Regions from separate parts of the Paenibacillus sp. plas6 genome, predicted to be linked through region 2. Evidence: a T-box and tRNA genes for the amino acid it is inferred to sense, from the RefSeq annotation. Region 2 holds a T-box; the other holds one or more tRNA genes.
What was found. The T-box of region 2 lies ahead of metG (methionine--tRNA ligase). A T-box ahead of a tRNA ligase gene usually reads a tRNA of that ligase, here a tRNA-Met.
Positions count from the first base shown of each region.

Region 1: it has a tRNA-Met gene. The T-box ahead of metG (methionine--tRNA ligase) is inferred to sense a tRNA for this amino acid. The anticodon was not compared.

Region 1 covers NZ_CM170151.1:3,977,261-3,980,670, forward strand. Annotated here, with positions in the region: gene AC2TDL_RS17525 (ABC transporter permease) at 1-608, shown strand, start outside; gene AC2TDL_RS17530 (ATP-binding cassette domain-containing protein) at 612-1,583, shown strand; gene AC2TDL_RS17535 (hypothetical protein) at 1,737-1,907, shown strand; tRNA gene AC2TDL_RS17540 (tRNA-Met) at 2,051-2,127, shown strand; tRNA gene AC2TDL_RS17545 (tRNA-Ile) at 2,182-2,258, shown strand; tRNA gene AC2TDL_RS17550 (tRNA-Leu) at 2,282-2,370, shown strand; tRNA gene AC2TDL_RS17555 (tRNA-Leu) at 2,471-2,559, shown strand; gene AC2TDL_RS17560 (S-layer homology domain-containing protein) at 2,728-3,024, shown strand; partial or broken gene AC2TDL_RS17565 (IS1182 family transposase) at 3,152-3,410, shown strand, end outside.
Region 2 covers NZ_CM170151.1:209,319-212,728, reverse strand. Annotated here, with positions in the region: gene AC2TDL_RS01090 (hypothetical protein) at 1-105, shown strand, start outside; gene AC2TDL_RS01085 (hypothetical protein) at 168-368, shown strand; gene AC2TDL_RS01080 (hypothetical protein) at 383-607, shown strand; gene AC2TDL_RS01075 (Fur family transcriptional regulator) at 634-1,059, shown strand; gene yidD (membrane protein insertion efficiency factor YidD) at 1,088-1,330, shown strand; T-box leader at 1,402-1,677, shown strand; gene metG (methionine--tRNA ligase) at 1,729-3,410, shown strand, end outside.

The sequences.
Region 1 (3,410 bases), 760 kb from region 2:
ATCTAGATTATATTTATGATCAAATACCGCTTATTCCTTATGAGGTATGGTTAAAAATGGAGCCTGATGCCGAGGTTGCGCCAATTCTTCAAACATTGGCAGCTGCCAATATGGAAGTTAACAGCGTAAAAGATGTACGCAATGAGCTAATTATTCAGTCTAAGCTGCCGACTCGAGGTGGCGTATTTGGAATATTGAGCTTAGGTTTTCTTGTAACGGTTGCAATTACGTTAGCAGGCTATCTATTATATTGGTTCTTTAACTTATCGGGTCGCGTCGTTCAATTCGGTGTACTAAGAGCAATGGGCTTATCTAAATCAGAACTTACAAGCATGCTCTTGTTGGAACAGCTATTTACAGCAGGTCTGGCGATTGGTTTAGGTTTTGGAATTGGTAAACTAGTCAGCTATATCTTTTTACCTTTCTTGCAAGCAACAGAATCTGCAACGAAGATGGTTCCACCATTCCGAGTTGTGTTCAAAGCAAGTGATACGAATCAATTATTAATTGTAGTGCTTATCATGATGCTAATTGGAGCAGGATTCTTATTTACGCACATCCGTAAATTGAAAGTTCATCAAGCGGTTAAGATGGGAGAGGAGCGGTAACTCATGATACATTGTGAAGGCTTAGTTAAAATATATAAGACAGACGATCTTGAGGTAGTTGCCCTACAAGGACTAAATCTGACCGTTAAGCAAGGTGAGCTAATGGCGATTATAGGAAACAGCGGAAGTGGTAAATCGACATTATTAAACACGCTAGGAGGGCTTGATCGCCCTTCTGCGGGACAGGTTAGAGTCGGTAAATGGGATTTGCTTAAAATGACGGAGGAACAGCTTGTCGAGTATAAACGGGATACAGTAGGCTTTATTTGGCAAAACAATGCTCGAAATCTATTGCCTTACTTAACTGCATTAGAAAACGTTGAAATGCCAATGATGCTCTCAGGCAAGCATGATCGTGCCTATGCGAAGCAGCTTTTAGAATGGGTTGGTTTAGGTCACCGTATGAATAATAAGCTGCATCAGTTGTCTGGTGGTGAGCAACAGCGTGTAGCGATAGCAATTTCCTTAGCCAATCGTCCGCAACTGCTATTAGCTGATGAACCGACGGGATCGGTTGATACTGCTACTTCAAATATGATTATGAATATTTTCCGTAAGCTTAATAAGGAATTAGGCGTTACAATCGTTATCGTTACCCATGATATGGAGCTTGCTAGTCAAGTTGACCGTGTAGTAGCAATACGAGATGGATTAACAAGCACAGAGTTTGTTAAGCATAATCCTGAACTAGGCGCTCATCGAGATGGCTTCGTTTCCTTTAGTAAACATCAGGATAAAGAAAATGCACATGTTGCTTATGTTGTTGTAGACAGAGTAGGCAGATTGCAAGTACCTAAAGAATATTTGCAGACTATGAATATAAAGGATAAGGTGTTAATGGAGTTTGATGGCGAAAAGATCATTATTAAATCGCCAGAGCTTCTGAATAAACCAACAGAGGACAATTCTGAAAACTTAGAGCAAGAGAGTAATCAAGAGAGTAATAAAGACGTAGCAGAGGTTACTAACTCTTAAAAAACGCCCAGCAGCGAATTAAACGTTGCTGGGCGTTGTTATCTTTTATGCGAAATGCTAAGAATCAATTTATAACAAAAACTTGCCCAATAAGAAGTATGAATAAGCAGGAAATGGGTACGCTATCCGTGTAAATACCGGAGGTGACTTAAAATGTGGATATATTGGATAAGACTATATGATTCAAAATTTCAAGCAAGTTGTGTAATGCAACGTATGGAGCATGATTATTGGATGTATGGTATGGAATATCCACAAGAAATTGAAATCTATAAATCAAAACGAGGCAGATACGGCGTTAGATTTATGGTATCAAAGCGATAAAAGTAAAAATAATTAAACATTAATTTAATCACTAATAAATGTAAAAAAAAAATAATAAGAAAAACTTACTAAAAAAAGCTTGACGTCGATTATATGTTTGTAGTATATTAATATATGTCGCTGCTACGAAATGATGTTTCTGACGCGGGGTGGAGCAGTTCGGTAGCTCGTCGGGCTCATAACCCGAAGGCCACAGGTTCAAATCCTGTCCCCGCAACCAAATAAACTTTTCGGAATTGTATATGACATCATTTATTGAAAAATGAAAATCTTCGGGCCTTTAGCTCAGTTGGTTAGAGCAGTCGGCTCATAACCGATTGGTCGGGGGTTCGAGTCCCTCAAGGCCCACCAACTGATAATTATTTTTTTACTGTGCCGGGGTGGCGGAACTGGCAGACGCACAGGACTTAAAATCCTGCGGTTGGTGACAACCGTACCGGTTCGATTCCGGTCCTCGGCACCATTTATTGAAGTAAGATTGTTTGTTAAAGTCTTTATTAGTAGGTTTAGGTTAGTAGTTTCATAGTATACTTAATTACATAAAAAAGTATACATAGTAATGTGCCGGGGTGGCGGAACTGGCAGACGCACAGGACTTAAAATCCTGCGGTTGGTGACAACCGTACCGGTTCGATTCCGGTCCTCGGCACCAGTTCTTAAATGAGATTAAGCCTTTTGTTGCTTCTAATTGGGAAATAAACAATTCCCATGAACATGAAGAACAAAGGCTTTTTTTGTGTTCTGTAGAAAGGTTATGTAATAACATGTAACTAGATAAAATTTTTTATAGATTAAGCAGATGGAGAGATAGTTTGCTATAATGATGCACTTTTTGTCTTTCTGCGAATGTACACGCATTGAAATGACGATTATGTTAGCTAAAGGTCTTGATTTAGAAAATGAGCAGGCTGCAGAGGTAACGTTTAAGGATTATGCTGACATACCAGCATGGATGCAACGCTATGTTGCAATTGCTGTGAAGCTTGACCTTACTAAAGGTAATACAGATGGAGCATTTAAACTAATCCAAGCTGCTACTCTTGCAGAAGCAATTGTAATTGCATTGCGTGCGTTAGATTTTAACAAAACAAAAGAGCCTGGGACAAAACCCAGCTAAATGAAAGAAAACTCCTGGTGCTCTACAAAGTAGAATGCCAGGAGTTCATTTTTTACATACAAAAGGAACACTTTCTGTTAAAATTTAAGTATCTTACCCCAAAAATTTCAAAAGAAAGGTGTTCCTTATGTTTAAAGATTATAACATGAATCAATTAGTTTTGCCTCTAAATTTAGAAGTTAAATTAGATAAACATGATATCGCATTTGCCATTCATCATTTGGTCGAAAGTATTCCAGATGAAGCGTTTCGTTCGTTTGTTCGTCGTGACGGTTGTCCAGCCTATCATCCGCGCATGATGCTCAAGATCATTCTATGCGGCTACACTCAATCTGCCTTTTCTGGTCGTAAAATTGAAGCTCTTACGAAAGACAGTATTCGGATGA
Region 2 (3,410 bases):
GCAAAATATTGTCGAGCAAAAATTATTGATCAGGAATTGCAAATTAGGCTGCAAAAGCGTCCGCGTTCAAGAAAGTTTTATGAGCACTACATTCAAACTAGCTAATAAAGCTAGGATTTAGTATAATGACAATGGATTGAGTTCTGTCATATGAAGGAGTGTCTACCTTGACTGTAGTAGATGTAAGCGAAGTTTCAGCAGGATTTTTTGTTTTTGCTGTTGTATTTATATTACTCGTATTTGGTTTACTAAGCTTAGGCATCCTAAAAATGTTTCAGCAGCGTTTTCGTGCTGGCTGGATTAGTTTTGCAGGCGCGGTTGTCAGCTCTATCATCTTTGTTATCTTACTTAATAGATGGTACTTGTAGTTGGAGGCAGCAGCATGAATTTGACAGCAGTCTGGTTTGTAATTAATATTTTCTTTGTTGCATCATTTATTGTGACGCTATTTGTTCAGCGAGCATATTCAATGGCTAAGCAAGAACGTTCTAATGCGCAAAAAATTAGAAAAATATACGTAATACGAAATATTTTTATTGTTGTTACCGTTATATTGTTTATTGCAATGAGCGTTTCGTTTTTAGCTAATATGCATATTAATGGGTAGACTAAGTATAGTTTGGAGGAATGTTCATGCAAACGATTGATGAAATCGTCTCGCTCATGTCTTCCAGTGGGTTAAGAGTAACCGATCAAAGAAGAACGTTAGCGAAGCTTTTTTCAGAAACGGACGGCTATTTGTCGCCTAAGGATGTTTATGAATATATGGGCAAATCCTATTCTGGATTAAGCTTTGATACTGTCTACCGCAATTTGCGAGTAATGGAAGAGCTAGGCGTACTAGAGCAAGTTATGTTTGAGGAAGGAGTAAAGTTTAAGCTGCATTGTCGTGAGCATGATCATCACCATCATTTGATATGCTTAGGCTGCGGAAAAACATATCCTATTAAGGTTTGTCCAATGGATCAAACGGAAGTGCCAGCAGATTTTAAAGTGCTGCGCCATAAATTTGAAGTATTTGGCCATTGTAAAAGCTGTGCTGAAGAAGAAGGGTTGTAAAGTGAAGTCAACAATTACCTCGAATTGGATGAAAAAAGTAGCTAAAGCTCCGATTCATTTTTATCGGAAAGCGATATCTCCGCATATGCCACCAACCTGCCGCTTTTATCCTACATGCTCTGCCTATGCTTTAGAGGCTATTGATAAGCATGGGGTGTTTCGTGGAAGCTGGCTGACAGTGAAACGGATATGCAAATGTCATCCTTTTCATCCTGGCGGCGTTGACTTCGTGCCAGAACCTAGGAGAAAGCATAACTGTGAGGATCATTGAAGGCTTTTGAGAGTCGAGCTAGTATGGGAGCTTGACTTTGCATGGTACTTTTTTTATATTAAATATTGATATGGAAGCCAATGAACAGATGAGTACATTAGTGAGCTTAGATAGAGAGCACGACGGTTGGTGGAAGTCGGCAAAGTAAGCTAGTGGAAGATGGTCTGGGAGGCACTTTTTTCGAGCGTCTTCACTTCGTATCTGCGGATGGTATTGAAGGCTGTAAGGTGTAAGGGAAAAGCGTATGTCTGCGATAAAGACTTAAGCCGATAGGCGCAATGAGCAAGTCAATGTTGATTGACTTGGAAATTGGGTGGTACCACGTGAGTCATGCTCTCGTCCCATGTTGGACGGGGGCTTTTTGATTTTAAACTTGTAAAAAAGTAGGAGGTTTAACGATGGGAAAAAAGACATTTTATATTACAACGCCAATTTATTATCCAAGTGATAAATTGCATATCGGCCATGCGTATACGACTGTTGCTGGTGATGCAATGGCACGCTACAAGCGGTTGAGAGGTTATGATGTTTGGTACTTAACAGGTACAGATGAGCATGGACAAAAAATTGAACGCAAGGCACAAGAAAAAGGTCAAACTCCGAAGCAATTTGTTGACGAAATTGTAGCTGGCATCCAAGCGCTGTGGAAAAAACTTGAGATCTCCAACGATGACTTTATTCGTACAACGGAAGAACGTCATAAAGTTGTTGTACAAAAGATTTTCCAACGTTTGTTGGAACAAGATGATATTTATAAAGGTACTTACGAAGGTTGGTACTGTACACCGTGTGAATCGTTCTTCCTTGAGCGTCAACTGCAGGACGGAAATTGTCCAGACTGCGGACGTCCAGTAGAGCTAGTTAAAGAAGAAAGCTACTTCTTCAGAATGAGCAAATACGCTGATCGTTTGCTGCAATATTATGATGAAAATCCAGAGTTTATTCAGCCAGAATCACGCCGTAATGAAATGATTAACAACTTTATTAAACCAGGACTAGAGGATTTAGCTGTATCTCGTACAACCTTTGATTGGGGTATTAAAGTTCCTGGTGATCCGAAGCATGTCATCTATGTTTGGATTGATGCGTTGACGAACTATATTACAGCAATTGGCTATGGTGATGAGCAAAAGAAAGAAATGTTTGAAAAATATTGGGCTGCGGATGTTCATCTTGTTGGTAAAGAAATTGTTCGCTTCCATACGATTTATTGGCCAATTATGTTAATGGCGCTAGGTCTGCCGCTTCCGAAAAAAGTGTTTGCCCATGGCTGGCTATTAACGAAAGAAGGAAAAATGTCCAAGTCAAAAGGTACAGTTGTTGACCCAGTAGTGTTAATCGATCGTTATGGACTAGATGCACTTCGTTATTATTTGCTGCGGGAAGTTCCATTTGGAGCAGACGGTGCATTTACACCAGAGAACTTTGTAGAACGGATTAATTTCGACCTTGCAAACGATCTTGGAAATCTGCTTAATCGTACTGTTGCGATGATTGATAAATACTTTGACGGAGTCATTCCAACAAGCGGGCTTGAAGCAACAGAGTTTGACAGTGAACTTGAGCGGATCGCAACTCAAACGTTACAGCAAGTTGAAGATGCGATGGAAAAAATGGAGTTCTCCGTTGCTTTAACAGCGATTTGGCAATTTGTTAGCCGCACGAATAAATATATTGATGAAACTCAACCATGGAGCTTAGCGAAAGACGAAAGCAATCGTGGCAAATTAGCTTCAGTAATGAATCACTTAGCTGAATCATTGCGTTCGATTAGCATTTTGCTACAACCGTTCTTAACTCATGCACCAGCGCAAATCTGGCAGCAATTAGGTCTGCAACAGGGCGAGGCTACCGGTTGGGAAAGCATCGGTAATTATAAAGTAATTGCAGAAGGTACAAAAGTTGCTAAAGCAGCGCCAATCTTCCCACGTCTTGATTTGGAGCAAGAGGTAACATTTATTACAGAATCGATGAGTGGTGGTAAAAAGCAAGAGGCTAAACAAGAGCCGCCTGCAGATTTAAAACCAGAAATCGCTATTGATGATTTCTCTAAGGTTGAACTGCGTGTAGCACAAGTCAT